Regions from separate parts of the Gordonia sp. NPDC003422 genome, predicted to be linked through region 2. Evidence: riboswitches for the same ligand, from Rfam matches in the RefSeq annotation. Region 2 holds a riboswitch; the other holds the start of a gene.
The links. A riboswitch is a leader RNA that binds a small molecule or an ion and turns the genes downstream of it on or off. The one in region 2 is predicted to bind thiamine pyrophosphate.
Positions count from the first base shown of each region.

Region 1 (15,355 bases), on a different contig from region 2:
CGGAAGGCCGTAACTCGCAGCGCGGACAACGGATTCGGGACTCCCGCCGACCGCGATCCACGTGGGCAGGGGTGCGTTCTCCAGTTGCGGGTAGACAATCTGGTCGCGCAGCGGACCCCGCGTCGAACCCGACCAGGTGACCGGCCCACCGCCACGTAAGGCGTCGAACAGTGCCAGTTTGTCGGTGAAGAGTTCCTCGTAGTCGGCGAGGTCGTACCCGAACAGCGGAAACGACTCGGTGAACGAACCGCGACCGAGGATGACCTCGGCGCGGCCCGACGACAGGGCGTCGAGCGTCGAGAACCGTTCGAAAACCCGGATGGGGTCGTCGGAGGACAGCACGGTGACCGCCGAACCGAGACGTATGCGACGGGTGCGGGCGGCGATGGCGCCCAGCACCACCTCCGGCGCCGACACCGCGTAGTCGTCGCGGTGATGCTCCCCGACGCCGAGGAAGTCGACACCCACCTGATCGGCGAGAATTGCCTGGTCGAGCAGGTTGCGCAGCGTCTGCGCACCGGAGATCAGCGAGTCATTCTCGTCGACGGTGACGTCGCCGAAGGTGTCGAGGCCGAGCTCTACGTTCTCTGGAGTTGCCATGTCCTCACCTATACGGGATGAATGTCTGGGCACAAAGCCCTGTTTACGCCGGGCAGCTATCGCCTGGTGCCCGAGCGTGTGACATGCTGTTGCCGCAGTCAACGAGCCTCGTTGGCGACCCGACTCTTCAGCAAGAAGGAGCTAGCCCAATGTGGGACTCGTTCTGGGACTTCATCTGGTACACGATCGTCATCTTCGCGTTCGTCGCCTACCTGATCGTCCTCTGGCACATCATCTCCGACCTCTTCCGTGACAAGGCGTCCTCCGGTTGGGCCAAGGCCGCGTGGGTGATCTTCCTGATCATCTTCCCGTACCTGACGGCCATCGTGTATCTCCTCGCCAAGGGCAAGGGGATGGCCGAGCGTCAGCGCGAGGCCTACGCCGAGGCCAAGAAGGCCTCCGATGCCTACATTCAGTCGGTTGCCGGCGCTACGCCCGCACAGCAGATCTCCGAGGCAAAGTCCCTGCTCGACGCGGGTTCGATCACGCCCGAGGAGTTCGAGGCACTGAAGGCCAAAGCACTCAGCTGACCCAGCTTCACCGAAGGCGCCCGCACACTCGATGTGTGGGCGCCTTTGCTTCGCCCTCCGTTGGCTGGCATGCGAGCCTGCCCTCCGCTGGCTAGGTGCGAGCCTGCGAGCCATTAGCCCCCGGCGAGATGACATCGTTGTCTCACCACGCCCTTCGAGGCGAGCAAGCTCGCACCTAGCCAGCGGGCGGGGCGCTTCGGGCAGATCCGTTTATTCAGCTCAAAGCGCGGGGCAACGAGCTCGTCCGGATCAGCGACCCACCCGCCGACCTCGTCGGCGATCGTGGAGGCGGGACGAACGTTGCCGCCCATGCGGCTGGGGAGCTTCCGCGCGGCCGGCACCGCGACAACCAGAGCCGAATTGGAGAATGCGAGTGCTGCAGCAATCGCATTCTCCAACTCAACTCGAGTTCTCACAGCTCGACGCGGGACGTGACCAAACACAAACCCAGGCCGCACCCGACCTGGCCGGTGATGCGCCCCGGGGTGCCCTCAGACCACACCCTGTGCCGAATCGGCCCAACTGTGTGCTGCAGCACACAGATTCTCCAACAGGACACAGAGCGTCTGGACCGCCTCCGCGCGGCAGACTGCGTCTCCCCAGGTCAGCGCGGTGGTCGCTTAACTCTTCGGATCAAGAGTGGCGGATTCTCACCAGGTCGGTGGCGCCGGGAACGGATCCTGCGTACGCCCGACGAGGTCGGCGACGGATTCGATGACCATCGTCGGACGGTACGGGTACATCTCCACCGACGCGGCCGTGGAGATTCCGGACAACACCAGGATCGTCTGCATGCCGGCTTCCATGCCGGAGATGACGTCGGTGTCCATGCGGTCGCCGATCATCAGCGAATGCTCGGAGTGGGCGCCCATGCGTCGCATCGCGGTCCGCATCATCAACGGATTGGGCTTCCCGACGTAGTAGGGTTCGCGGCCGGTCGCCCGGGTGATCAACGCGGCGACCGCACCGGTTGCGGGCAGCGACCCACTCGTCGACGGCCCGGTCGCGTCGGGATTGGTCGCGATGAACCGGGCGCCGCGTTCGACCAGCCGGATGGCCGTGGTGATCGCCTCGAACGAGTAGGTGCGCGTCTCGCCGAGCACCACGTAGTCGGGGTCGGAGTCGGTGATGACGTAGCCGATCTCGTGCAGCGCGGTCGTCAGCCCCGATTCGCCGACCACGTACGCCGTCCCTTCCGGTCGTTGTGATTCCAAGAACCGGGCCGTGGCCAGGGCCGACGTCCAGATGGACTCCTCGGGAATGTCGAGGCCGGAGCGCAGAAGCCGGGCGCGTAGATCGCGTGGCGTGCGGATCGAGTTGTTGGTGAGCACGGTGAACGGGGTGCCGGCGGATCGCAGTTCGGCGAGGAAGGTGTCGGCGCCGGGAATCAGGTGTTCCTCACGGACCAGCACGCCGTCCATGTCCATCAAGTAAGTCCAGTCCATGACAGCCGATTATCGTCGCGTCTATGGCATCGGTGGATGAAACAGGGCGCAACCGCCGTCGCGCTGACACAATGTCTGTCAGTCCGGGGGTCGATCGAGTCGGCGCCCACCGATGATCAACGTGGAGCGGATGTGATCGCGTACCTGAGCAAGCGCATCGCTGTATGGGCCTTGCTTGTGTTCGTGGCCACCAACTTGACGTATTTCCTGGCCAACGCGATGCTCGACCCGCGATCCAACTATGCCGCGCGCCGGCCACCCCTGCCCGAGGCTCAGGTCGACGCGACACTGTCGGGCTACAACCTCAACGACAAGGTGCCGATTCTCGAACGCTGGTGGACGTGGCTGAGCGGCATCCTCTTCCACTGGGATTGGGGCAGGACGCCCCTCGGATTGAGCGTCAACGAGCAGATCAGCTTCCGGATGATGTCGTCGGTACAGTTGCTGGCCGCGGCGACGATCCTCTCGACGCTCCTGGGTATCGCGGTCGGCGTCTACACGGCTCTGCGGCAGTACAAGCTGTCCGACCGTGCCTGGCAGTTAGTCTCCCTCGCCTCCATCAACCTGCCGGTGCCTGTTCTCGGACTCGGCATCGTGCTGCTCGGAATCTCGGTCAACCAGGCACTCGGAAACACCGTCGTCTACGTATCGGGGTCGGAGAGTCTGGGGATCAGCGGGTTCTGGGCGGTCGCGGGCGACCGTGCGCAACACCTGATCTTGCCGACGCTGACCTTGGTGATCGGCGGCTACGCGGGATTGCACCTGCTGCAGCGGTCGCTGCTGCTCGACACCATCAACTCCGACTACGTCCGCACGGCACGCGCCAAGGGCCTGACGCGGGGACAAGCGGTGCGCAAGCACGCACTGCGGACCGCGATCATCCCGGTCGCGGTAGGTATCGCCTTTGCGATCCCCGCGGTTTTCACCGGTGCTGTCTTGACCGAGACCATCTTCGCCTGGGAGGGCATGGGGCGGTATTTTGTCAGTTCGATCAACACCAGTGACATCAACGGAGTGGTGGCGGTCGCTGCGTTCGGTGCCGCGGCGACGGCTGTGGGCGCGATCCTGGCCGACATCGTCGTCGTGTATCTCGACCCTCGAGTGCGGGTGAGCTGACATGTCGAATCTTCCCCAGGAACCGAATCGCACCGGATCGGGCGGCCACGACGCCGCATCCGTGCCGATCATGGGCGAGAGCGGCGGCCTGCTCGCCGAGAGCGACAACTCGACGGCCCCGCTCGCGCATCGTCGGTCGGGTCGCACCAAGATCCTCGCCAAGAGATTCATGCGAAACCGGTCGGCGATGGTCGGCCTGGTGATCTTCGTGCTGCTCGTCCTGTTCGCGCTGTTCGGTGGGATGGTGGCCAAGTACTCCTACACCGACGTCGACTTCTTCGCGATCGCGTTGCCGCCGTCGCCGGAGCACTGGTTCGGGACCACCAACGCGGGCAACGACCTGTACGCACAGGTGGTCCACGGCCTGCAGCGGTCGTTGACCATCGCGATCTGTGTGTCGGTCGGGACCGCGGTGATCGCCGCCCTGCTCGGCGGGTTGTCGGCGTACTTCGGGGGCTGGGCGCAGCGAATCATCCTGGGTGCCATCTACATTCTGCTGGTGGTGCCGTCATTCCTGATCCTGGCGTTGGTGTCGACCAGCACCGGCGGCGACTGGCGATGGCTCGTGGTGGTGCTGATCGCCTTCGGCTGGATGATGCTGGCCCGAGTGATCCATTCGATGGCCTTGTCGCTGCGGGAACTCGACTACGTCACCGCCGCCCGGTACCTCGGTGTGCCTGCGCTCGTGATCATCGTCCGGCATATCCTGCCGAACATGGCGTCGTTGCTCGTCTTGAATCTCGCGCTCGGGGTGGTCGCCACCGTGCTGACCGAGACGGGCCTGTCGTTCCTCGGTTTCGGCGTCAAGATCCCCGACGTCTCGTTGGGCTCGCTGCTGCAATCGGGCAGTGGTTCACTCGAGTCGTCGCCGTGGTTGTTCTGGTTCCCGGCCGGAGCCCTTGCGTTGCTGACCATTTCGATGGCGCTGATCGCCGATGGCTTGCGCGACGCCTTCGACCCCACCTCCACCAAGGGTGCCGCCTCGTGAACGACGTGGTGCTCGAGGTGGGTGACCTGCGTGTGTCCTTCGGCAGCGAAGCCGGTCGGGTGGAGGCCGTTCGTGGGCTGTCGTATGAGCTGCGTTCGGGTAAAACCACGGCGATCGTGGGCGAGTCGGGCTCGGGGAAGTCGGTGTCGGCGATGGCCGTCCTCGGGCTGCTGCCTGACACAGCGCGCATCGACGGATCGGTACGGCTGCGCGATCGGGAGCTGATCGGACTGTCCGACAAGGACATGTCGTCGATACGAGGCCAGGAGATCTCGATGATCTTCCAGGATCCGTTGTCGTCGTTGACGCCGGTGTTCACCGTCGGATCGCAGATCGTCGAGGCTCTGCAGGCACATCAGCGGATCGCGTCGAAGCCGGCGTGGTCGCGCGCGGTGGAGCTGCTCGACCTGGTCGGTATCCCCGATCCGGCCAGGCGCGCCAAGGCTTTTCCGCACGAGCTCTCCGGCGGTATGCGACAGCGCGTCATGATCGCGATGGCGATGGCCAACGACCCGGCGGTCATCATCGCCGACGAGCCGACCACGGCGCTCGACGTCACGATCCAGGCGCAGATCCTCGACCTGTTGAAGACCGCGCAGCGCGAGACCGGTGCGGCGGTCTTGCTCATCACGCATGACCTCGGGGTGGTGGCCGGCACGGCCGACGACGTCGTGGTGATGTACGCGGGCAGGCCGGTCGAACGCGCCGACGTCGACACGCTCTACCAAGAGCCGCGGATGCCCTACACGATCGGGCTTCTCGGCGCGGTGCCCCGCGTGGACCGCCGCGTCGAGATGCTGACCCCCATCCCTGGTACGCCGCCAGTGCTGATCGACCCGCTCGACGAGTGCATGTTCGCGCCGCGGTGCCCGATCGCCATCGACGATTGCCGGAGCAGCGAGCCGCCGCTGCGGAAGATGTCCGCACACGGCCACGATGCGGCGTGTGTGCGCTCGGGTGAGATCACCGGGGCCGGCACCGTTTCCGGCGATCCGGTGTTTCCGGTATCAGACGTGTCATCGTCGGAATCCGCAGTGCCACGCGAGGATCGACCCGTGGTGCTCGACGTCGTCGGGATGCGGAAGTTCTTCCCGCTCACCAGTGGCCTCCTCAAGCGTCGGATCGGCACGGTGCGCGCGGTCAAGGGCGTGAGCTTCGACATCCGCGCTGGCGAGTGCATGGCCATCGTCGGCGAGTCCGGCAGCGGGAAGTCGACGACGCTCCTCGAAGTGATGGACTTCGCGCAGCCCGCCGGCGTGGTGCGAATCGGTGGGGTGGATCCGGCGTCGGTCCGCAAGCGGGCGGCGCGCTCGCTTCGCCAAGACGTCTCGATCGTGTTCCAGGACCCTTCCGAAGCTCTCGATCCGCGTTTCACCGCCTACGACATCGTCGCCGAACCATTACGCGCACTCGGCACTTCACGTTCCGACACCGAGGCCAAAGTGGCCGGGCTGTTACGACGAGTGGGCTTGGACCCGGTACATTCGGATCGCTTCCCGGCCGCGTTCTCGGGTGGCCAGCGTCAACGACTCGCCATCGCGCGTGCGCTGGCGACAGATCCGTCACTCATCATCCTCGACGAGCCGCTGTCGGCGCTCGACGTCTCGGTGCAGGCCGACATCGTCAACCTGATCCGGCAACTGCAGTCCGACGGCGATGTTGCCTATCTCGTTGTCGCACACGATCTGTCGGTGGTACGGCACTTGGCCGACCGGGTCGCGGTGATGTACTTGGGCGAGTTCGTGGAGGTCGGCGACACCGATCGCGTCTTCGACAACCCGGCCCACCCCTACACGCGCGCGTTGCTGTCGGCGGTGCCGATCCCCGACCCGGCCGCCGAACGCGCCCGCACGCCGATCGTGCTGAGCGGCGAGCAGCCGAGCCCCACCGCCGAGATCGTGGGCTGCAGTTTCACCGGGCGATGCCCGCTGTATGCAACACTCGACGACGAGCGCCAAACCCGGTGCCGGAGCCATCACCCGGAGCTGCGCGTCATCGGTGACGCCGACGACCACGCAGCGTCCTGTCATTTCATGGAGGTCAGCGTATGAGGGGTTCGGGCAAGAGCGGCTTGGGTAAGACACGGCTGTTGGTCGTGCTGGCCGCGGCGTGCATGGGTGTGGCACTGGTGTCGGCATGCGGGAGTGACTCCGACACCGGCGCTCCCATCTCGGTGACCGGCGCCCAGATCAACGAACAACCGCGCGACAACCTCCGCGAGGGTGGATCGCTCACTACTGCGCTTGTGGAGGTCTCACCGCAGTGGAACACCTTCCAAGCCGACGGCACGGCCTACACGCAGTTGTTGTGGCGTTGGTACAACCCGAACCTGGCGTATTTCTCACCCGACGGCGAGTATCGACCCAACACCGACTTCGTGACGAAGGTGGACAAGACCCTGGTCGACGGCAACACCGTGGTGACCTACACGCTGAACCCCAAGGCGTCCTACAACGACGGCACGCCCTTCGATTACCGCTCCTTCGTGACGACCTGGCAGGCCAACTCCGGTAGAGATGCCCGCTACGTCACGAGTTCGACCGACGGATACGACAAGATCGACTCGGTGACCCGGGGAGTCGACGATCGCCAGGTGGTCGTCCGCTTCAAGGGTGTCTACGCCTGGCCCGACGGGCTGTTCAACAATGTTCTGCACCCAAAGGTCGCAAATCCGGACTTCTACAACAAGGCCTATCTCCAGCAACCCCATCCCGAACTCGGCGCCGGGCCGTACACGATCGCGTCCTACGACCGCAATCAGGGCACCGTCGTGTTCCAACGGAATCCCAAGTGGTGGGGCAATCCAGGGAAGCTCGATCAGCGGGTGTTCCGGCAGATGGAGTCCCAGGCCTCGATCAATGCTTTCCGCAACGGGGAGATCGACGCCACTGGAGTGGGCACCAAAGATCGTTTGGCGCAGGTGAAATCGATGAGTGGCATCGACATTCGGACGTCGGCCACGCCGGCTCAATCCCTGATGGTGATCAACACCGATTCGCCGATCCTCGCCGATGTCCGAGTTCGTGAGGCGATCATGCGCGGCACCGACCGGGCGACGCTGGCGAAGATCGAGTTCAACGGACTCAATTACTCGGAGCCACTCCCCGGCTCGTTGTTGCTCTACTCTTTCGAGAAAGGCTATGAGGACAACCTCTCCGGCGTAGTGGACTTCAATGCCGACCAGGCCAAACAGCTTCTCGACCAGGCGGGTTGGACGGTCGGGGGCGACGGCACCCGGACGAAGGACGGTCAGCGGCTGACGCTGACCTTGCCGACGCTCGGCGACGATCCCACCGGGCAGGCCCAAGTGCGGGCCTTGCAAGCGATGTACAAGACCATCGGCGTCGACCTCAACGTGATCCAGCGTCCGTCGTCGGACTTTTCAAAGGTCGTCACCAACAAGGAATTCGACATCTTCCTGATGGGCTTCCAGTCCAGTGATCCGTTCGGAATGGCGTACTTCTGCCAGATCTGGTGCGAGAAGTCATCCTTCAACAAGAGTGGTGCCGGTTCGCCGCAGTTGGACGCCGAGATCGCACGGGTCGGGCAGATCGCCGATCCGGCAGAACAGATCGCGGCGGGAAACAAGGTGGAGCGCACCGCCTTCGCGCAGTACGCGATGCTTCCGTTCACCAACGGGCCCACCATGGTCGCCGTGAAGCAGGGACTCGCGAACTACGGTGCGGGGCAGTTCTTCGTCGGCCCGGTCGAGGACATCGGCTGGCAGAAGTAGGAGGGCGGCCTCACCGGTGCTTGAGCACGTTGACGACGTTTCCGGCCGGATCACGGAAGAAGAATCGGCGAACGCCCCACTCCTCGTCGGACAACGCGTGGACGATCTCGAGCCCGGCGGCCTCGGCGGCCGCGTGTGCGGCGTCGACGTCCTCGACCTGGAGGGAGGCGACCGGATTGCACGACGCGGTCGCATCTTCGGTCATCAGACTGAACTGGGCGACGTCACCGGAGCCGAGCGTGACGATCCAGCCATGGTCCATCAGCACCTCGAGGCCGAGGGTCTGCCGGTAGGCGGTGGTGGCGGCCGCGATATCGTCGACGGTCAGAATGGGTACTGCGCGTGACAGCTTCATTCGGCCACCATAATCGGTGACGGTGGCCGTTACGGCCGGCTCACGCGCCACAGAGGGTTGACGGGACCGTGCCCGGCACCCAGCGGGTACGCCGCAGCGAGACCCTTCGATACCCAACTCTTGGCGAAGGCAACCGCGTCGGGTACCGAATACCCGTGTGCGAGTGCGGCTGTGATGGCCGCGGCGAGGGTGTCGCCGGCGCCGTGGTCGTGGGGGGTGTCGATGCGCACGTGGTCGAACTCGTGGAACTCGGTGCCGTCGTAGAGCAGATCGGTGCTGCGGTCGGAACTCCGCAGATGTCCGCCCTTCACCAATGCCCACTGCGCACCCAGGCCGTGCAGAACCCGGGCCGCATCGCGTTGGGTGGCATCGTCGACGACGTCGATTCCGGTGATGAGCCGCACCTCGTCGAGGTTGGGCGTCACCACGGTGGCCAGCGGAATCAGCGTGTCACGCAACGTGTCCAAGGCCTCGGTGGCGAGAAGCGGGTCGCCGTGCATCGAAGCGCATACCGGGTCGACGACGAGCGGTACGTCGGAGCCGCGGCCCAGACCGGACTCTCGGCACTGCGCCGCTACCGCGTCGATGATCGGGGCCGACGCCAGCATGCCGGTCTTGGCCGCACCAATGCCGATGTCGTCGATCACGCAACGCATCTGGGCGGCCACCACGTCAGGAGTGATCTCCTGGAAACCGCTGACACCCAGCGAGTTCTGCACCGTGACCGCGGTGACCGCAACACAGGCATGAAGACCGAGTAGTGCAAAGGTGCGCAAGTCGGCCTGGATGCCCGCGCCGCCACCGGAGTCCGACCCGGCGATGGTCATCACCCGGATCGGGGTGGAACCCGGTGCGGCGGTGGGTAACAGCGGGACGTCCGTCATGTGGTGGTGGCCTCCAGGGGTAGATAGACGCGGTTGCCGGCCTCGACGAACTCCGCCGACTTGGCCGCCATCTCCTGCGCGATCTTGCGGTCGATGTCCTCGGCGGTGACGAGATTGTTCTCCTCGGCATAGGCGCGCACGTCGGCGGAGATGCGCATCGAGCAGAACTTGGGGCCGCACATGGAACAGAAGTGGGCGGTCTTGGCCGGTTCGGCGGGCAGTGTCTCGTCGTGGTACTCGCGGGCGGTGTCCGGGTCGAGGGCCAGGTTGAACTGGTCGGTCCAGCGGAACTCGAAGCGCGCCTTGGACAGTGCGTCGTCGCGGGACTGTGCACCCGGCAGTCCCTTGGCGAGGTCGGCAGAGTGCGCGGCGATCTTGTAGGTGATCACACCGACCTTCACGTCGTCGCGGTTGGGCAGCCCGAGGTGTTCTTTCGGCGTGACGTAGCAGAGCATGGCGGTGCCCGCCTGGGCGATCATCGCGGCGCCGATCGCCGAGGTGATGTGGTCGTAGGCTGGTGCGATGTCGGTCGCGAGCGGGCCGAGGGTGTAGAACGGCGCCTCCTCGCAGAGCTCTTCCTCGAGCCGCACGTTCTCGGCGATCTTGTGCATCGGGACGTGGCCCGGACCTTCGATCATCACCTGCACGCCATGGGATTTCGCGATCTTCGTGAGCTCGCCGAGCGTTCGGAGTTCGGCGAACTGCGCCTCGTCGTTGGCATCGGCGATCGAACCCGGACGCAGGCCGTCGCCGAGCGAGAAGGTGATGTCGTAGCGCGCGAAGATCTTGCACAGCTCGTCAAAGTGCGTGTACAGGAACGACTCCTGATGATGGGCAAGGCACCACGCGGCCATGATCGACCCGCCTCGGGAGACGATGCCGGTGACCCGTCGGGCCGTCAGCGGGACGTATCGGAGCAGCACCCCGGCATGCACCGTCATGTAGTCGACGCCCTGCTCGGCCTGCTCGATCACCGTGTCGCGGTAGATCTCCCACGTCAGTTTGGTGGGATCGCCGTTCACCTTCTCCAAAGCCTGATAGATCGGCACCGTGCCCACCGGGACGGGCGAGTTGCGCAGGATCCATTCGCGCGTCATGTGGATGTCCTTGCCGGTGGACAGATCCATGATGGTGTCGGCCCCCCAGCGCGTGGCCCACACCATTTTCTCCACTTCCTCGGCGATGGAACTGGTGACCGCGGAGTTGCCGATGTTGGCGTTGACCTTCACCGCGAACGCCTTGCCGATGATCATCGGTTCCGATTCCGGGTGCCGATGATTCACCGGGATCACCGCACGGCCAATCGCGACCTCGCTGCGGACCAACTCGGCGTCGACGCCCTCGCGAGCGGCGATATAGCGCATCTCGTCGGTGATGATCCCCGCGCGTGCCCACGCGAGCTGGGTGGCGGCGCCGTCGATGGGGTCGGGTCGCTGCCACGCGTCGCGGATGGGCGGCAGGCCGGCTTGGACGTCGATGTGCGCCGTCGAATCGGTGTACGGCCCGGAGGTGTCGTAGACGTCGAGGTGCTCGCCGTTGGTGAGGTGGATACGGCGCTGAGGAACGCGAAGGTGGTCGAGTTCGCAGTAGTGCTTGATGCTGCCCTCGATCGGGCCGGTGGTCAGCAGGTCGGCGTCGACGGTGATGTCGGTGCGCGAACCGGATGTGGGTATACGAGTGCCCATGAGATGTCTCCCTACGCCGGCATTACCCGGACAGGTTCAGGCGGTCGGCGACCGCCCGTCGCCATCTCAGCCCTCGGTGTCGTGAGAGCCCCCGCGATGTTGAGTTGTGGCTGTGAGTCAACCCCAGCGGTGCGAACGCACCGTCCGACACTCTACGCCCTATCCGACCGGACAGGATTGTTTGCTGTGCCTCCGTAGCCATGGCAGGGCTACGGTTCCGTAAGGTACTGTGTGACCCGAATCACAGTAGTGACGTGAGGCGCCTGGCTGGGGAATCAGGCGCACACGCCGTGGTCCGTGCGTAGTCGTCTGAGCATTTCCGGGAGGGAATCCGTTGAACAGGAAACATCGGCAACCGCCGCCGCAGTCCGCGCAGGCGATTCTCCAGCAGATCTCACAGGTCGTGCACAATCCCGAACGGGATCGATTCGAGTTGTGGGTGGCCGGCGACCTGGTCGGCGTGCTCGGCTATTCGACCGAGACGACCGACGGTCAGACGACGGTCACGGTGCTGCACACCGTCCTCTACGACGAGTATTCCGGTCATGGTCTCGGGACCCGGCTGACGCGGTGCGTCATCGGATACGTCCGCGACCAGAACGCGCGGTTGCGGCCGGTGTGTTCGTTCACCAAGCACTACGTCGACGCCCATCCGGGGATCGTCGCGCTTGCGCCGGCCTGATCCGACGAGTGCAGCAGTCGGTCTCCTGACCAGGGCAAATCCGTCAGCGTCGTACCCGAAAAATCTAGGGGAAGAACTTCTTCCCCGGGGTTCATGGTCGTCCGCGAGAATTTTCTGGGGGAGGACTCCAAGGGTAGGGGAAGAAGATTCCTCCCCTACTTTTGTGGCGGCGGATCGGGGTCGACGGTGGCCACCGAAGTCGAATGCAAGTTAGGGTAGGCTAATTTCGAAACTGCTGTCGACGGGAGGCTGATGATGACAGAGGTGTCCACCAAGGGGCGTGGCTGGCAAGGTGCCGTGCTCAAACTGCTGCGTGCCGACGACTTCGCGTTCACCGTGACCAGCACGGAACCGTCACCGATCACTACGTGCGCCTCGGATTCACCGGTGGCGGATTGCTGACGGAGGTCAAGCAACACCCGACGATGTGGGTGCGAATGTGGTTCGAGGACAACGGCAAGTTGCATCAGCGTGGCTACACGCTGGTCGACCCCGATCCGGCGTCGGACACTTTTCACATCGAGTTCGCCATCCACGACGGCGCGTCGGCACGCTGGGCGCAGCAGGCACAACCCGGCGACACGATCAATGCGACGGTGATGGGGTCGAAGTTCGAGATGCCCGACCCGCCCGCGAAGGGATTCCTGATCGCGGGCGACACGGCGTCGATGGCCGCGATCAACTCGATTCTCGACGCGATCTCGGCGTCGTCGGCGCCGGAAACGCCGGCCACCATCTGGTTTGAATACCAGCATGAGTCCGACAAAGATTTGCCGCTGCGATCGCGCGCTCAGGACACCGTGCACTGGATCGCCCGCGAGCGTTCTGGGGCAGCCCTGGTCGAGACGGTGAAGGCGGCCGCCTTTGACGCGAGTGGCCATTTCGGTTGGGTCGCACTCGATTCGGCGAGTACACGGGCTGTGACTGCAGCCTTCAAGAACGATTTCAACTTGGGTAAGAAGGCCGTCAAGGGTATGGCCTACTGGATCGAGGGGAAGTCCTTCGGCTGAGCCGGAAGGGATCTGCGCTCGCAGCTGCAACACACAAGGGCGGGACCGCAATTGCGGCCCCGCCCTTGAGTGTTGAAGTTCAGCTCTGCTTCGCCGTCGCGGCCAGGGCCGGGTTCAGGCGGTCGAGGACCCACGGGATCGACAGGACGCTCGGCGTGTTGAGCGCGTTGATCTCGTCGGAGGTGAGCGCCGGCGCGGCGCCGGCCTTCACTCCAGCGAGGTTCGAATAGCCTGGCAGACTGCGGAACTGCTGGTCGAGCTGTGGTGTCGCACCGGTTGCCAGCACCAGGTTCGCGTCGAGGACGGGTACGTTCTCGAGCCCGATGGTGAACCGAGGTGCGTTGCCCTGGCGAGCGCGCTCGGCCGCCACCGTCGGCGAAACCTTCAGTCCGATGCTGGTAAAGATCTGTCCCGCACCGTCATTGGGGTCGCCGAGAACCGAGATCTGTGTCGGCGTGTACATGAACGAAAGCGAGTACGTCTTGTCGGCCAGCCCCGGGTTGGCCGTCTTGACCGACGAGTACTTCTCGTTGACTCCGTTGATGAGCTCGGTGGCCTTCTCCGGTTCCCGCAGCGCGGTGCCGAGCACGGTCACGAGCTTGTCCCACGGGTCCACCGACGAGGCACTGACCGCGCCGATGGTCGGCGCCAACGCCGCCAACTGGTCGCGCAGCGCGGCCGGGGCGTACGACGGGACCAGGATCAGATCGGGGTTGAGCTTGGCGATCTGGGTGATCTGCGCGCTCGGGTCGGTCGGCGAGGTGATCGCCGTCGACGAGTTCAGCTTGTCGCTGGTCCAGGGCGCCTTCTGCGCCGGATCGGTCTGCCCGGTCAGATAGCCGACCGGCGTCACGCCGAAGGCGAGTACGGTGTCGATCCATTGCGTGCCGACGGCCACGATCCGTTGCGGCACAGCGGGAATCACCACCGGCTTCTGACCCGGCAGGTCGGCGATGGTGACCGGCGAGACGCTGGCCGGCGTGTCGTTCTCCTCCGGCGCACTGCATCCCGCGAACAGTCCGGCAGCCAGCAACGCGGCCAACAGGGCCGCGATCGGTGTGAGCGTCCGGGTGCGTGATCTGGGACGATTTCTACTTGTGGGCATGCACTTTCCTCAATCCCCGACGTTGTGGACAGATCTCGATGCAGCAAGACTCACTGCGCGGGTGTTGCCTCCGCTATGACCGCGTCGAACGCTTCGATGAAGCGTGCCGCGTAACCCGGCAGCGCCGCGGGATCGGCGACAATACCGAAGGTGGTTGTGCCACCAAGGATCAGGCACGTCACCGAGAACGAATAACCGACCAACGGCGACAGCGGTGTCAGGGCGGCGATCTTGCGCCCCAAAGCCGACCGGACCCGGGTGAATCCGGGGTTGATGCCGATGTGGATGTCGGGACTCATGCGGTCCATCGACGCGGCGACGATCTCCCGCATCTCCGCCCATGGCGGAGCCGGTTCCTGATCGTTGGCGACCAGCGCCAACTCCATACGCGACGATTCGACGATCGCGAGTTCGGCACGCGCCCGATCGATGTGACGATTCAGGTCGGACTCCGAACCGAGCAGGTTGAGCAGCGAGATCGCGACCGCGTTGCCGGTGTGCCGGAAGGACTGGTCGAGCGTGACCGGGAGTGTGACCCGGATGCTCTCGGATTGCGGCCCTTCGCCATTCGGCGCCGCGACGCTCAGGGTTTTGGCGATCGCGCCGAGGAGGAACTCGTGCACCGACGCATCGTGCGCCTTGGCGGCCCGACGCAGCGTGCGGGTCGACGCGCGATACAGCGCGATCTCCCGCTTCCCGGATTCTGTCAGTGCAGGCCAGTCGCGGCCGGCCTCGCCGTCCATCCACTGCTTCTCGAAGGCGACGCGGGAGGAGTGCAAGAGGTCCGGATCGATCGGCCCCGTGCGGAAGCGCGGGCTCGTGGCGAAACGCTCGAACTCGGAGAAGTCCCCGTCCTTGACATCGGCCAGCAGTCCGGCAAAGGCCGCACCGGCGATCCCGTCGGAGAGACTGTGGTGGACCTTCAGCAGGATCACCTGATCCCCGGTCTCCGACGAGGTCAGAAGCGTGACGCTCCAGAACGGATCCGGCCGTGGCAGAGGCTGTTCGAGCAGAGCCGCGATCCGTCGGTACAGATCGCCGCGGTCGGTGAACCGATCCTCGGTGACGTGCCGATCGACATCGACGTCGTCGTGCAGGACGATCTCCGGCTCGAGCTCGCGACCCTCGCGCACACCGATCCGGAACAGATCGAACAGCGAGACACGCTCGCGCACGCGGGCTCGCACTGCGTCGAGCGTCAACGCCGGGTCGCCGGGCTCGA
Region 1 is NZ_JBSFQL010000020.1:34,769-50,123, reverse strand. It holds gene ACWDTF_RS17175 (LLM class flavin-dependent oxidoreductase) at 1-600, opposite strand, end outside; gene ACWDTF_RS17170 (SHOCT domain-containing protein) at 750-1,130, shown strand; gene ACWDTF_RS17165 (HAD-IIA family hydrolase) at 1,781-2,575, opposite strand; gene ACWDTF_RS17160 (ABC transporter permease) at 2,708-3,691, shown strand; gene ACWDTF_RS17155 (ABC transporter permease subunit) at 3,693-4,679, shown strand; gene ACWDTF_RS17150 (dipeptide ABC transporter ATP-binding protein) at 4,676-6,730, shown strand; gene ACWDTF_RS17145 (ABC transporter substrate-binding protein) at 6,727-8,412, shown strand; gene ACWDTF_RS17140 (VOC family protein) at 8,423-8,767, opposite strand; gene thiD (bifunctional hydroxymethylpyrimidine kinase/phosphomethylpyrimidine kinase) at 8,797-9,651, opposite strand; gene thiC (phosphomethylpyrimidine synthase ThiC) at 9,648-11,336, opposite strand; TPP riboswitch at 11,328-11,441, opposite strand; gene ACWDTF_RS17125 (GNAT family N-acetyltransferase) at 11,671-12,018, shown strand; partial or broken gene ACWDTF_RS17120 (siderophore-interacting protein) at 12,274-13,028, shown strand; gene ACWDTF_RS17115 (ABC transporter substrate-binding protein) at 13,108-14,133, opposite strand; gene ACWDTF_RS17110 (wax ester/triacylglycerol synthase domain-containing protein) at 14,184-15,355, opposite strand, start outside.
Region 1: it holds a riboswitch for thiamine pyrophosphate, as region 2 does, so the genes downstream of both, thiC (phosphomethylpyrimidine synthase ThiC) here and thiO (glycine oxidase ThiO) in region 2, are expected to answer to the same signal.

Region 2 (15,355 bases):
CGTCGCTGGTCGCGGCCACCGACATGAGCCCCGACGCCAAGAGCCACACCGTGCCGGTGGTGATCGCCAAGATCGCCGCGACCACGCCGAGATTGAAGCGGCGCCGGGTACGTCTGGCCAGGTAGCGGGAGGTGAGGATCAGGGCCAGGAGCACGGCCAACAGCGCCGCGTAGACGGTCCAGGGCGGACGACTCAGGCTTCGCTGGGGGTCGGCGATCGCCAGCGATCGCTGTTCGTAGAGGCGCTGCGCGGCCGGCAGGATCTGGTCCTGCATCATCGACGACGCCTGGCCGAGGTAATCGGAGCCGACCGGGTTGCCCTGCCGGTTGTTGGTCCGCGCCGTCTCGACCAGTCCGCTGTACACCGGGATGGAGACCGCGAGGGTGTTGAGATCGGCGGCGACCGCTTTGTCGTCTCGATCGGGTGTGCCGTCCGCGCCGGGCTCACCTGAGCTGCCGGTCGCGAGGATCAGCGACGACGAAGCCGTGGCCAGCGCATTTGCGTAGCGAGTACGGAGTTCGGGGGTCTCCAGCCCGCCGGAGATGAACGCGGCGTTGGCCGACGCATCGGCGACCGACAGCGATGAGTACAACACTTGACTCGCTTCGGCCAGGGGCTCGGCCCGGTCGATCATGCGCTGCAGGGTTTGGGTGCGGTTCTCCAGCACGGTCGATGCGTACAACCCGGTGCTGACCGACGCCGCGGCGAGCACGATCAGGATGGTGACGAGCTTGCCGGGTGTCGTCACCGCATAGTGGCGCAGGGTGGCGAAGGGGGATTGGGCGCGCTCGCGAGCTGCGGCGACGAGTTCGCGGCGGTCGGCGAGTACCTGCCGGATCGGGGGCGACGACTGTCCGGGCCGCACCGTCCTTCCGGCGCGGGTGAGTACGGTCCGCATCGGGGACGCGTCGCCGGTCACCTCAAGATCCCTTCTCAGTCCTGTATGTGTTTCAGCCTAGGCCATGTCGGGGGTACCCGACCGGGTTCGACACTGCCCGAGATCGAGGTCCGATATGTCGGACCGAATGACCCTGGCGAGGGTTGTCTGACTCACATACGGTGGAGATGCCCGGTTGCATCACGACAACCGGTATGCGAGGAGGCGGAGTGCGCGGGGACGGCGACGGTTGGGTGATCGATCCGGACGGCTCACGGTATTGGGGTGTCCACGGCGCGGCGGGACTCCTGCTCCGGGCGCCACTCGACGGCGGTGCGACCGGAATACTGCTGCAACATCGAGCGGTCTGGTCTCATCAGGGCGGCACCTGGGGTCTCCCCGGAGGTGCGCGGGACTCCCACGAGAGCGCCATCGACACCGCCGTGCGCGAAGCCGACGAAGAGGCAGGGGTCCGCGCCGACCAGCTCACGGTTGTCGCGGCGCTGGTCACCCACCAATCGCCGAGCGGGTGGACCTACACCACCGTCATCGCCGATACGTCCGAACCGGTCCGCACGGTCGCCAACGGCGAATCGGCGGAACTGCGTTGGGTGGGCGAACATGACGTCGACACACTGCCACTACACCCGGGATTCGGTCAGGCTTGGCCCGGCCTCCGCGAGCGCATCGCCCGTCTCGACCTGCAGACCTGATTCGAAGAATTTGGCGACCAATCCCGTTGACCTGCGGAAATGAGCCAGCGTCGTGCCCGCAAAATCTAGGGGACGAGTTTCTTCCCCGGGGTTTGTAGTCGTCCGCGAGAAATTTCTCGGGGAAGACACCAAGGGCCGGGGAAGAAACTTCTTCCCCTACTTTTGTGGGCGCACGTGCCTGGCGTCGCGTTCGGCGGGTAGGCGGCCCGCCCAGACTCACTCGCTCCCGGCGAGCAGCCGGTTCGCACCCGCGACAAGCGCGTTGACGTTGGCCTCGTCGCACGTCGTGCCGTCACCGAGCGCCCACACCTGCCGGTCGTCCCTTTCGCACAGCAGGAATGCCGTGATCTGGCCGTCGCTGACGCGCTGGTGGGATTTAACGATGGAGATGGGTGCGCCGATCTCGTGCAGCATCGACGTCATCGCGCCGACCGGACCGCTGGCAACGGCGGACAGCGACATGATCCGGTCCTCGAGCGCGAAGGTCGCGCGGCACTCGACGAGGTCGTGGTGGGTGGGCTCCATGGACCATGACCCGAGTCGGATGCTTCCGCCGGGGGAGTAGTGATCGATGAATTCTGGAAAGGTCATGCCGGATGCCTCCTCGCGCATACCCCGGGGCAGTGGTGAGCCGTACCGGCGGGCGAACGGGTCGCCCATGGGCCGACCGGCGTGCTCATCGCACGAACAGGATCGTTGAGAAAGATGAAGGCTGTGCATCGCGTGTACCGATTTCGGTCGAAGTGAAGATGACCGACGTGCGCACGATAGACCCCGCAGCGGGGGGTCGGTCAGATTCAGACCCCGCTGCGGCGGGTTACGAGCGCGTTCGCGATGTACAGCATGATGGCGACCACCTTAGACCCGCCGTTCGCCGGGCGGCAAATGACTATTCGCCGCGTCGGGAATCTGTACCTGCCGGCGCGACGAAATGCACCGTGCACGTGGTCGGGCCGCCACGTACAGATTGCCTCCAGGTCTGAGGGCAGCTGGTCAGCGTCGAATCAGCGCCCGCGCCGCCGATTCCGGATCGTCCGCCGCAGTGATGGCACGCACGACGACGATCCGTTCCGCCCCGGCTGCCCGCACTTCGGGGAGCCGGGCGAGGTCGATGCCGCCGATCGCGAACCACGGCTTTACCGGGTTCGTCGTGGCGACCGAGGTCACCAGATCCAGCCCGGCCGCCGGCCGTCCCGGCTTGGTGGGCGTCGTCCAGCACGGGCCGACGCAGAAGTAGTCGACGTCGTCGTCGGCCGCGGCGCCTGCGGCCTGGTCGACATCATGCGTCGACAGCCCGATGACCACGTCGGGCCCGACGATCTGCCGGGCGGCAGCAGGCGCGAGATCACCCTGGCCCACATGCAGGACGTCGGCCTGAGCCAGGGCCGCGATGTCGGCGCGATCGTTGACGGCCAGCAGCGCTCCGCGAGCACGGACCACCCGACGCAGCTCCGCGAGGATCGCGAGTTCTTCACGCGCCTCCAGCGTCCCGAATCGCTCCTCGCCGACCGATCCCTTGTCGCGCAACTGGACGATGTCGACGCCACCGTCGATGGCCTTCGAGACGAAATCGAGCAGATCGCCGCGCTCTCGCCGTGCGTCGGTGCACAGGTAGAGCGTCGCCGTGTCGAGTCGCTGTCGGGGCGAGATGGTCATCGGGTAGACGCTACCTTCGATAAGTCAAGACCGACCGGCCGCGTAGGCTCATGATCGGAGTACATCACGGGAGCCCGGCCGGGCTGAGAGTGCGGAGAAGCCGCAGACCGTCTGACCTGATCCGGGTAATGCCGGCGAAGGAAGGTGATTGCACGTGCAGAGTGTTGCCGTTGTGGGCGGCGGCGTCATCGGGCTGTCCATTGCGCTTGCGGCATCCGACGCCGGTTGGCGTGTGCGGGTCGTCGACGCGGGAGTCGCCGACCGTGCCTCACATGTGGCCGGCGGCATGCTCGGATCGTTGGGCGAGGGCATTCCGGGCGAAGAGACGCTGCTCGCGATGTCCGTCGAATCGGTTCGACGCTGGCCCGCCCTCATCGACCGGCTCGGCGACCCGAACGTCGTGACCGCCACCGATTCGCTGTTCGTCGCCGGTACCGCAGCCGACCTGCACCGTCTCGACCATCTCGCCCGGTTCGTGTGGTCTAAGCAGACCGACGCTCGCACGGTGCTCACCTCGATCACCGGCCGCGACATCCGCGCACTCGAGACGGCGCTGAGTACCCGGCTCGTGGGCGGCTACCGCGCCGAAGGCGAATGGGCACTGGACAATCGGCGGCTCCTGACAGCGCTGCGGGACACGGCCCGCGCGTCGGGCGTCGTGTTCGACGACACGCGAATCGGTTCGCGAGACGCGCTCGACGACGACCAGGTGGTCCTCGCCGCCGGATTGGGCACCAACGCACTATGGCCGCAGGCGCAACTCCAGGCCGCCAAGGGTGAGGTGCTCAGGTTGCGGCGCACGCGGTCCTCGGTGCCACCGCCGCGCCACGTGATCCGCGCGGCGGTCGGCGGCCGCAATGTGTACCTGGTGCCTCGTGCCGATGGAATCGTCGTCGGCGCAACGCAATACGAAGCTCCTGTCGATGCCGGCGATATCCTTCCCGAGGCAGGCGGAGTGCTCGACCTGCTCGCCGACGCCACCGAGGTGATGCCGGGGCTGCGTACGTACGAACTCGTCGAGGCGGGCGCGGGCCTACGTCCATGCACGGCGGACGGACTGCCGATCATTCGGCGTCTCGACGAGCGGACCGTGGTCGCAACCGGCCACGGCCGCAACGGAATTGTGCTCGCACCACTCACGGCCGACGAGGTGGTGGGGCTGCTCGGTGATCCGCGGCGGGCACCCACACCGGCGGCAATGACTTCGGGAGGCGAGAGATGACGATCACGGTCAACGGCGAACCGACAGCGGTGGCCCCGGAAACGTCGGTGGCCGCGCTGCTGACGCATCTGGGCCTGCCCGACCGCGGGGTTGCGGTCGCCGTCGACGGCGCGGTCGTCCCGAAAGGCTCGTGGGCGCAATCCATTCCGGATGGTTCGGTGGTCGAGGTCGTGACGGCGGTGCAGGGTGGCTGACTGCACAGATCCGTTGCGGATCGCGGACCGCGAGTTCGGATCACGACTCATCACCGGTACCGGCGGCGCGACGAGCCTGGCGGTCCTCGAACGCGCACTGATCGCGTCGGGCACCGAACTCACCACCGTCGCGATCCGGCGGGTCGACGCCGCGTCGGGCACCGGAGTGCTCGACCTGCTCCGGCGCCTCGACATCGCACCCCTGCCCAACACGGCAGGCTGCCACACGACGGCCGAGGCGGTGCTGACCGCGCAACTGGCCCGCGAGGCCATGGAGACCGACTGGGTCAAGCTCGAGGTGGTCGCCGACGAACGCACCCTCATGCCCGATCCGATCGAACTGGTCGACGCCGCGTCGGCGCTGGTCCGGGACGGGTTCACCGTGCTGGCCTACTCCAACGACGACCCCGTCCTCGCTGCCCGGCTCGAAGACATCGGCGTCGCTGCTGTGATGCCCCTCGGCTCCCCGATCGGCACTGGCCTCGGCATCCTCAACCCGCACAACATCGAGATGATCGTCGCGCGGGTGCAGGTGCCGGTGATCCTCGACGCCGGGATCGGCACCGCAAGCGACGCGGCCCTCGCGATGGAACTCGGTTGCAACGGAGTGTTGCTGGCGTCGGCGGTCACCCGGGCCGACGACCCGGAACGGATGGCCGCCGCCATGCGCCACGCGGTTCTCGCGGGCCGGTTCGCGGCGCAGGCGGGACGGATCCCGCGTCGCTTCTGGGCGGAGGCGTCGTCGCCCGAGCGCGCGACCAGCAGTTGAGTGGGTCACGCTATGGTCGGGGTGTGCTCACAGTCCAGAAGCTCACCAAAGACTTCGGCGACAAGCGCGCCGTCGACAACCTCAGTTTCGAGGTGTCACCCGGGCACGTGACGGGCTTCCTCGGCCCCAACGGTGCCGGCAAGTCGACCACGATGCGCATGATGCTCGACCTCGACCGTCCCACCTCGGGTTCGGTCGCCATCGACGGTCAGCGCTACCAGGATCTCGAGGATCCGATCCGGCAGGTGGGGGCGCTGCTCGACGCCAAATGGGTCCATCCCAACCGGAGTGCGCGGTCGCATCTGCGCTGGCTGGCGGCGGCCAACCGGATTCCGGCGAGTCGGGTCGACGAGGTCATCGAGATGGTCGGTCTGACGTCGGTGGCCACCAAGCGCGCGGGTGGCTTCTCGCTCGGCATGTCGCAGCGGCTCGGCATCGCCGGCGCACTCCTCGGTGACCCGCACACGCTGATGTTCGACGAGCCGGTCAACGGCCTCGACCCCGAGGGCATCGTCTGGATTCGCGGATTCATGCGACAGCTCGCTTCGGAGGGGCGCACCGTTTTCGTCTCCAGCCACCTCCTTGCCGAGATGGCGCTCACCGCCGACCATCTCATTGTCATCGGCCGCGGGCGGCTCATCGCCGACTGCTCGGTCAGCGAATTCACCTCGCGTGCACAGACTTCGGTTCGGGTGCGCGGTCCGCAGCTGGAGGATCTGCACGTCGCGCTGGCCGCGGCAGGCCTGGCGCCGGCGCCCGGTCCCGCCGACGCCAAGGGCCGACCGGTGATGGTGGTGCCCGACACGACCACCGACCAGGTGGGCGACCTGGCCGCTGCGGCCGGGGTGGTCCTGCACGAACTGACCGAGGAGACCGCATCGCTCGAGGAGGTCTTCATGCAGGTCACCGCCGGTGACGTCGAATACCAGGGTGGAACGGGGGTCGTGGCATGATCGCGACGATCGACTCGGAGCGGATCAAGCTCATGAGCACGCGCTCGCCCTACTGGTGCGTGGCGATCGTGGCCGTCCTGGGTCTGGGTCTGGCCGCGCTGATCTCGTCGGGCGGTCCGGTCGACGAGCTCACCGACAACCCGGCGAACGTCTACCTGTTGGGCGTGAACCAGTTCGGTCTCGCCGTCTTGTTGATCATGGCGGTCCTGGGGATCACCACGGAGTACCGCTTCGGAACCATCCGGTTGTCCTTCGAGGCAACGCCCCGCCGTTGGCAGGTGCTCGTCGCCAAGGGGGTGGTGTTCGCGATCGTCGGCCTGGTGGTGACCTTCGTGATCTGCCTGCTGGGTCTGGTCATCGCCAAGCTCTTTGCCGGTGACGACTTCGACCTCACCAGTTCGGATGCCATCCGTCAGCTCTGGGGGACGCCCATCTTCATCGCGTTGGCGATGCTGATCGGCGTGGCGGTGGGTGCACTGATCCGGCAGACGGCGGGTGCGGTGACGATCGTGCTGGTGTGGACGCTCCTCGTGGAGACGGTCGTGATACCTCTGCTGCCGAAGGTCGGGGAGCCGGTGGTGCCGTTCCTCCCGTTCACCAACGGCTGGCGGTTCCTCACCGGCGACACCGGCGATTTCCACTGGAACATCTACGGTTCACTGGTCTACTTTGCCCTGGTCGCGCTGGTGATTTTCGGCGCAGCGATCGCCGTGGTCAACAAACGCGACGCCTGATGTGAACAGTTCGGTCAGACTTGACCGCGGCTGGTGCCGAGACTTACCGATGAGTCTAAAATCTGCAGGCATGTCCGGGAATTGGCCCTTGGTGGAGCGTGAACGCGAGTTCCGAACCATTCAGGCTGCCCTGCGCGGGGAGACCACCGGGTGCGGCGTGGTCCTCACCGGCGATTCCGGCGTCGGCAAGACCACGCTCGCGCGTCATGTCACGGCCGGCTTGTCGTCGGGCGTCCGGTGGGTCGCGGGCACCGAGTCGGCCCGGTCGATTCCGTTGGGCGTCTTCGCGCATCTCGTCGGTCCGGCCACGTCCAGTGATCCCGTGACCTACCTCGCCGCGGCCCGCGAATCGCTACTCGCCGACGGTGACGTGGTCATCGGCGTCGACGACGCCCATCTGCTCGACGAACTGTCGGCGACGCTGCTGCATCAGCTTGCCATCGACCGCGCCGTCCACATCGTCGCCACGGTGCGCAGCGGCGAGGTGGTGCCCGACGCCGTCACCTCGCTGTGGAAAGACAACCACCTCACTCGAATCACCTTGTCACCCTTCACCAAGGAGCAGAGCGTCGACCTCATCGAGTCGGTGCTCGGCGGGCAACTCGAGGAGCATTCGGCCAACCTGATGTGGGAGGCGTCGGGCGGTAACGCGCTCTTCCTCCGGCACATGGTCGACGGTGCACGGCAGGCCAATACGTTGCGGCAGGTCAAGGGGATCTGGCAGTTGCGCGGCCGCGCCGCGATCACCTCCGAACTCGCGTCGCTGCTCGAAGGCCGCATCGAGCAACTCGACGACACCGTGCTCACCGCACTGAAGTACCTGAGCCTGTGCGAGCCCCTCGACATCGACGTCCTGTCCGAACTCGCCGGCGAAGAAGCCGTGGAAGAGGCGGAGATCGCCGGGCTCGTACGCATCGTCCGGGACGGCCGCCGCCTCAACGTCGGCTTCCATCACCCGCTGTTCGGCGAGGTCATCCGCCGCCGCCTGGGTCTGGTGTCCTCGCGGCGCCTGCGTGGCAAGCTCGTCAAGGCTTTGCGTGAACGACCGCGGACGACGCCCGCCGAACGCATCCGGCTGGCCGACCTGGCCATCGAGAGCGACGTCGACATCGACCTCGAACTCCTCGGTGCGGCCGCTCGGGACGCGATGAACCTGGCGCAGATCCCGATGGGCGAGCGGTTCGCGCGCGCAGCGCTCGAGGAGGGCGGCGGACTCGACGAGGCGGAGATGCTGGCCCGGGCCCTGATGTGGCAGGGCCATCCCGACGAGGCCGAGCAGATCCTCAGCCGCTTCGACCCCGACGACTTCGACAACGAGGCGCAGATCCTGCGCTGGGGCGGGCTGCGCGTCGGCAACATGTTCTGGGCGATGGGCGACGCCGACCGCGCCGAAGAGTTCTTGGAGATCCTGTTCGAACGCATCCAGGATCCGGGCCTGCGTCCCATCGTCACCGGTATCGCGTCGGCGTGCGCGCTGTTCGAGAACCGGATCGACGACGCGGTTCGCCTGTCCGACGAGGTGTTCGCCGAGAAGCACACGCTGCCGTGGGCGGTGGAGTGGGCGGTCTTCGGGGGCAGTCTGTCGCGGGCGCTGCGAGGTCAGGGCAGTGCCGTCGAGAAGGTGGCCGGCCGCGGTCGTGGACTCGAGGTCGACGGAATGCTGCGCTTCCCGACCGCTTTCGGCGAGATGCTGGCGCTCACGCTCACCGGTCGGCTCGACGACGGCAATCTGGCCGCCGCGCGCTACGTCGATTTCGCCAACACCGCGCAGTACCTGGGGTGGGCGATGTCGGGGATTCTGGTGGCTGCCGTCGAGATGCCGCAGGGGGCGTGCACCTCGGTCACCCGACGCATGGAGCAAACGCTGGCGATCCTCGACGGCGAGGGCTTCTCACTGTCGTGGAACTACCCCGCCCGTATCTACCTCGCGCAGGCGCTCAGCGCTCTCGGGCAGACCGAGAAGGCCGAGGCCGTCCTCGTGAAGGCGCGCGCCAAGTACGGGAAGAACGTGGCGATCTTCGGTCCGATGCTCGCGATCGCCGAGGCATGGCAGTCGGCTGCGGCCGGAACTCTCACCCGCGCAGTCGAACTCGCCCACGAAGCGGCGGACAAGGCTAGGACCACTGGGCAATTCGCCATCGAGGCCGAGGCGTTGCACACGGCCGCCCGGTTCGGCGACCAAACGGTCGGCGAGCGGCTCGGTGAGCTGGCGCAGCAGGTCGACGGGCCGGTCGTCGCCGTGTACGCGCGGCACGCGACTGCCCTCGCCGAAGGCGACGCCGTCGAACTGGATGTGTGCGCAGCCGATTTCGAGCAACTCGGCATTCGGCTCTCCGCGGCAGACGCCGCCGCCCAGGCCAGCGTCATGCACGACAAAGAAGAGAATCGTTCGGCGACAGTCGCTTCGGCGGCGGTGGCCAACCGCCTCGCGTCGGAGTGCGGAGGACTGCGGACCCCGGCGCTCGTCGAGGCTGCCCGCCCCTTGCCGCTGACCTCGCGCGAACGTGAGATCGCCAACCTGGTGGCGGCCGGACTGTCGAACAAGGAGATCGCCCAGCGACTCACCGTGTCGGTACGCACCGTCGAAGGCCACATCTACCGTGCCTGCACCAAACTCGACGTCACCGATCGCGCCGACATCGCGGCGCTGCTCCTCAAGGACGGTTAGCGCCTCTCCAGCGTGGCAACCACCTCGTCGTCACCTACCTGGGTGAAATCGGCGTACGACTGTCCGACCGCGTGGAACGGCGTCGGAGTCACCGCGACGATCACCTGGTCTGCGCCCGCCGCCCCCATCTGTTCGAAGATGTCCGTGGGTCCGGTGGGCACCGCAACGATCACCCGCGACGCCCCGGCCGCACGCACCGCGTCGATGGCCACCGACATCGACGTCCCGGTGGCCAGCCCGTCGTCGACCAGGATCACCACCCGGTCCGCAAGCGAAAGCGGTTCGCGCCCTGCACGATAGCGCGCCTCGCGGTTGGCGAGGATGCGGCTCTCCCGAGCGAGCGCGGCGTCGAACTGTGCTGTGGTCACACCGAGTCTGCGGGGGATGTCGTCGTTGACCACCACGTGGTTGCCGTGGGTGATCGCGCCCATCGCGAACTCGGGTTGACCGGGTGCCCCGATCTTGCGTACCACCAGAGTGTCGAGTTCGCAGTCCACGGCGTCGGCAACCTCGCGCGCCACCGGGACGCCGCCGCGGGCCAGACCCAGCACGATGATCGGGCCGCGGTCGTCGGAGTCGACGGCAGCCCTAACCCGTTGTCCGAGATCCACTCCCGCGTCCCGCCGATTCCGGAATACGTGGTCGGCGCTGAGCGGCGGCGGCTGCGACATGACGCTCGGAGCCTCAGAGGTGGATGGCAGGTCCGGTCCGGACGGTGAAGCTCGGTAGGTCGCCGAGCGCGACGGTCGCCTCGTAGGTGCGGTCGTACCCGGTTGCGCTGATGCGCCAGCCGTCCGGGGTGCGGCGGTAGCGGTCGGCGTAGAAGGCCGCCCCGATCAGCATGAACGAGAAGTCGGGAACGATGACCCGATCCTGTAGATACCAGCGGCCCGACGCCTCGTCGCCGTCGATGTCGATCTCCGGGTGGTCGACGCGATGCTCGGTGATCACCGCGGGCCCCACGTTGGTGCGCATGTATTCGACCAGTTCGTCACGATCCCCGAACTGCAGGCTCTCCCCGTAGTTTCCGGTCACATCCTTGGTGAGGGTGTCGGCAAAGGCGTCCCAGTCCTTGGTGTCGAGGGCACGCAGGTACCGGTACTTGAGGTTCTTGATCGCGGCGATGTCGTCGGCGAGGTCGGTCATAAGTCAACATCTACTGCGCGCAGCCGTGATCCGTGGCGGATTCAGCCCTTCTTCTTCGTCCCCGGGAGCACGCCCGCGTCGATGACGGCCTTGACGATCGGTCTCGTCCGCTCGACGAGGTCTGCGGCACCGTCCGATGACCAGAGCGATTCCCCGAGTGCGTCGGTGGTGGCCTCGATGTCGTCGTAGAGCGCCCCGCCGTCGGCGCTGAGGCGGTGGCCGTCGTCGGTCCGTTCGGCGAGCCCGGCCGCCACGAGCCGGTCGACGCCGGCCTCCCACTCGTCGTCGCACCAGCCGCGCGTGAGCTGAACGAGCTTACGGCCCAGGACGCGGCGTTTGACCGTCGGATCGGGGAGTTGTGCCTCGTGGAATGCGACGGCGTCGATACCGTGCAATCCGTTGAGGACGAGCGCAGCAATGTGGTTGTCCCCGCGCCACTCTCGGAGAACCGCGACCGCGTACCAGAGCGCTACGACGCTGGACTCGGGCGGCGTTGCGGTCGACCACCCGGCAGCCAGCGCCCGACCCCCGATCGGCAGTCCGACGGCGAGTTCTCGGTAACCGGCGGTCAGCTCGGTGATGGACGGATCGTCGGCGCCGTCGCCGAGGATGGCGCGTAGCTGCTCGTCGAGCATGGCGTCGCGTCGGGCGGCAACGCGATCGAGCCCGACGTCGAGCGCGGCGGTCCAGCTCTTCTCGATCAGTTCGGGAGCGAAGTTGTAGAACGTCGACGTCACGACGGCCGGGACACATGCGCCGAGCGGGGCGCCGCGTGCACCGACGTAGAAGGCGTGCGGGTCGAGTCCGGTGTCGCGCTGGGCATCCCGCAACAGCGGGCTGAAGTAGGCGAGGACGTGAAACGGTTCAAGGGTTTCATAGGCGCTGCGCGACGCGGTGATATCTGACACGGTTCCCACAGTCGTCAAGACTGCTCACCGTGTCAACACCGTCGGATCAGTCCGGCTCGGGGTCCCCGTCGCGGGTGGACCCCGGTTCGGTGCGCGGCGTCAGCCGGATCGGCATTCCGAAGGGGTCGAGGGGGAGGCTGTCGATGTCGTCCTCGCGGGCCGACACGGCGGGTTCGGGTGCCTCTTCGCGGCCGCGCCGCCAGCCGCCTTTCATCGGCGGTGCCTCCCCGAAGTGATCGGGATCGCCCGAGCCGTACCAGGCCACCAGCACCGCTCCGATGACCGCGCCCACAAAGCCGACGATGGCCAGCCAGCCCAGTCCGGGTTGTGCGGTGTCACCCAGGAACAGCACACCCACCAGGCTGGGGCCGGCGGTCTCACCGACGACGAGGACCGCGGTGACACCGTTCACCGCTCCGAGTTGGAGGGCCACTGTCTGCACGAAGAACCCGGTGGCGCCGGCCACCGCGATCGTCCACGCAGCTGGATCTGTGATGAGTGCCACACCGTCGAACGGGTGCACGCCGTCGAAGACGCGGACGCAGATCGCGATGACGCCGAACAGGAACCCCGCGGCCGCGCCGCCGACGATCGCGCCGTGTGGGCCGAGGCGATACACACCGAAGAGCGCGAATGCGCAGAGCACCAGCGTGGCGAAGAACAGACCCCAGTGGAAGGCGCGTTCCTCGCCGCCGCCGGTCTGATGCGACGACGACGCCCCCAGCAGACACAGCGACAGGACCACCAACCAGATAGCAATCCAGTCGCGGGTCTGTAGTGCGATGTTGAGCATGATCGTGCCGAGCAGCGCCGTCACCACGAGATTGGCGGACACGATGGTCTGCGACAGGAACAACGGCAGGAATCGGGCCGCGATCGCGCCGCCGGCGAAGCCGATGACGACCATCATCGTGCCGAGGATGAACGCCGGGTCGACGAATGTCGACATCGTCGACTGCAGCGTGGGTCCGCCCGCGGAATTGGTGTGGTCCTCGCCCTCCTCGCGTGCCTCGGTGGCCACGCGCCGAGCTCCGAGCGCGCGCAGCACCGTCGACATACCATATGCCACCGCAGCCAGACACGCCGAGATGACACCGACCAGGAACATGACCCCACCTTCCGCTGTTACCCGAATACCCGCAGGTCATCGGCTACTGGGTCCCCACGCCCACCTATTCTCCCGGGTGCCCCCGACAAATCGGACACCGACGAGCAACCTAGCAACACAACGGCGAGCGCTGTACTGGATATTCCGCTGCCCTACATAATCTCTACACGCCCTCGGTCTACACTCGCCCCGGTGCACTCCTTCCAACGCGCGCACGAGCGGGATTCTCGACGCGTCCTGATCACTTTCGGCCGGTCATTCCTCACCCTGGAGCTGGCGCGGTTGCTGGCGGCCGGTGGCCATCGCGTCACCCTCGTGGACAGCATTCCGATCGGCGTCGGGCGCTTCTCCAATGCGGTGTCGTCGTTTCATCGAGTGCCGCCACCGAAGTTCGCTCCTCGTGAGTACTGTCACGCGCTGGCGCGGATCATGGAGGCGGAGAAGATCGACCTGCTGATCCCGATCCACGAGGAAACCGACATCATCGCGATGGTGACCGACATCTTTCCGCCGGAATGTCGGTTGTTCCTTTCGGATTTCGAGCTCGAGAACCGCCTTCACCACAAGTACGAGTTCCAGCGATTCCTCACCGAGCGCGGTATCCCCACCCGCAAGTACGCTCAGGTGATCGGCCCGGAAGATGTTCCGGGACTGGACTTCACGGCCCCATTCGCGCTGAAGAAGGTGTACTCACGCGGATCTCAGAAGGTACACAAGGTGATTCCCGGTGAACCGCTGACCTGGCTCGAGCACGACGCCGACAACCCGTGGATCGCACAGGAATGGGCGTCCGGGGACAAATACTGCACCTACTCGGTGTGCCACGAGGGTCGGGTCCGCGCCCACGCGACCTATCCGGTGGACTATGCGATCGACGGCAGCTCCTGCCTCAACTTCACCTCGGCACGGCACGAGGGAATCTTCTCGTGGGTCACCGATTTCGTGGCCGACATCGGCTTCACCGGGCAGATCGGCTTCGACTTCATCGAAGACGAGAACGGACTTTTCTGCATCGAGTGCAATCCCCGCGCGACGAGCGGCATCATGATGTTCTCGCCACACAACCGCGTCGACCGCGCCTTCTTCGACAACGACCCGGACGCACCCGTCATCGAGCCCGACGCCGACGTCAACCGGATGATCGGGCTCGGCATGCTGCTCTACGGATGGCGTCGAGCGGGCCGGGGGGACAACACGATTCGTCAGTTCTGGCGGGACTTCCGGTCGTCCGACGATGTGATCACCTGCCGCGGCGACGAGAAACCGGCCATCATGTTGCCCATCGCCTATGCGGGCATCCTGCGAAGTTGCTTCCGCTACAAGGTCGGTCTGGCAGAAGGATTCATGCACGACCACGAGTGGGATGGTCATCGGATCTGACCTCCACGCGCCGACCGGCCACGTGCACCTCGGCTATCGCGGGCTCGCGCAGTCCCATGAGCAGCGCGAACAAGAGCTGATCGCGCGCATGGTCCGGATCGTCGGAGCGGATCCCGCGTTCGATGGTCGCGGCCAGGGGTGGCCAGCGGCCGGGTTCGATCACCAGGAAGTCGGCATCCTTGCCGACGTCGAAGTTGCCGAACCGGTCCTCCATGTCGAGGGCGCGGGCCCCGGCGAGAGTGCCGGTGAACAGTAGTTCGGCCGGGTGTAGCGAGACGCTGTCATCGCCCGGTTCGGTGATGTGGACCTTGAAGGCGTCTGACAGCACCCGCGAGATCAGCCACTCGTCACCGGCGCCCACATCGGTGCCCGCGGCCACGGTCACCCCGGCGGCGATCGTCCGCTTCCACGGCATCGTTCCTGAGCCCAGGAACAGTTGGGAGACAGGGCAATGCGCGATCGAGGTGCCGGTCTGCGCCATCCGGGCGAGTTCATCGTCGGTGCAGTGCACCGCGTGCGCCATGATGGTGCGACGCCCGAGAAGTCCGGGGCCACCGACCATCGAGCCGGGCAGGAACTTGCCGTCGTAGGTGTCGAGGTACGACTCGACGCCGAAAAGTGCTTTGACCGTGTCGATTTCACCGGTTCCCGGCCGGTTGTTCTCGTTGAGATGGCTGTGCACGTAGACACCGCGATCGCGTACGTCGTCGTAGAGCTCCCCGAGGGACCTCAGCGTGTGCGTGGTGACCGAGAGGGAGAACCGGGGGACGATCGCGACTTGGAGATGCGCGGTGCGCGGATTCCCGGTGTCCGCGCAGTGCCAGCGTGCGATCTCCTCGGCGGTCAGGGCGATCGCCTCGGATTCGGAGGTGATCAGCGCGGCCGCGGTCTCGGGACCGGCGGTCTGGATGCCGCGGCCGCTGACGATGCGCAACCCCGCGCGCTGGGTCTCGGCGAACAACGCATCTTGCGCGGCCGGGAAGGCCGACCCGAACACCATCGCGGCCGTGGTGCCCGAAGCGATCCG
Region 2 is NZ_JBSFQL010000019.1:64,170-79,524, reverse strand. It holds gene ACWDTF_RS16795 (hypothetical protein) at 1-919, opposite strand, end outside; gene ACWDTF_RS16790 (NUDIX hydrolase) at 1,108-1,590, shown strand; gene ACWDTF_RS16785 (2-isopropylmalate synthase) at 1,807-2,181, opposite strand; gene thiE (thiamine phosphate synthase) at 2,584-3,246, opposite strand; TPP riboswitch at 3,303-3,406, shown strand; gene thiO (glycine oxidase ThiO) at 3,401-4,468, shown strand; gene thiS (sulfur carrier protein ThiS) at 4,465-4,662, shown strand; gene thiG (thiazole synthase) at 4,655-5,431, shown strand; gene ACWDTF_RS16760 (ABC transporter ATP-binding protein) at 5,455-6,384, shown strand; gene ACWDTF_RS16755 (ABC transporter permease) at 6,381-7,118, shown strand; gene ACWDTF_RS16750 (LuxR C-terminal-related transcriptional regulator) at 7,189-9,786, shown strand; gene ACWDTF_RS16745 (phosphoribosyltransferase) at 9,783-10,457, opposite strand; gene ACWDTF_RS16740 (nuclear transport factor 2 family protein) at 10,471-10,932, opposite strand; gene ACWDTF_RS16735 (SCO6745 family protein) at 10,974-11,858, opposite strand; gene ACWDTF_RS16730 (EamA/RhaT family transporter) at 11,887-12,948, opposite strand; gene ACWDTF_RS16725 (ATP-grasp domain-containing protein) at 13,141-14,328, shown strand; gene ACWDTF_RS16720 (amidohydrolase family protein) at 14,291-15,355, opposite strand, start outside.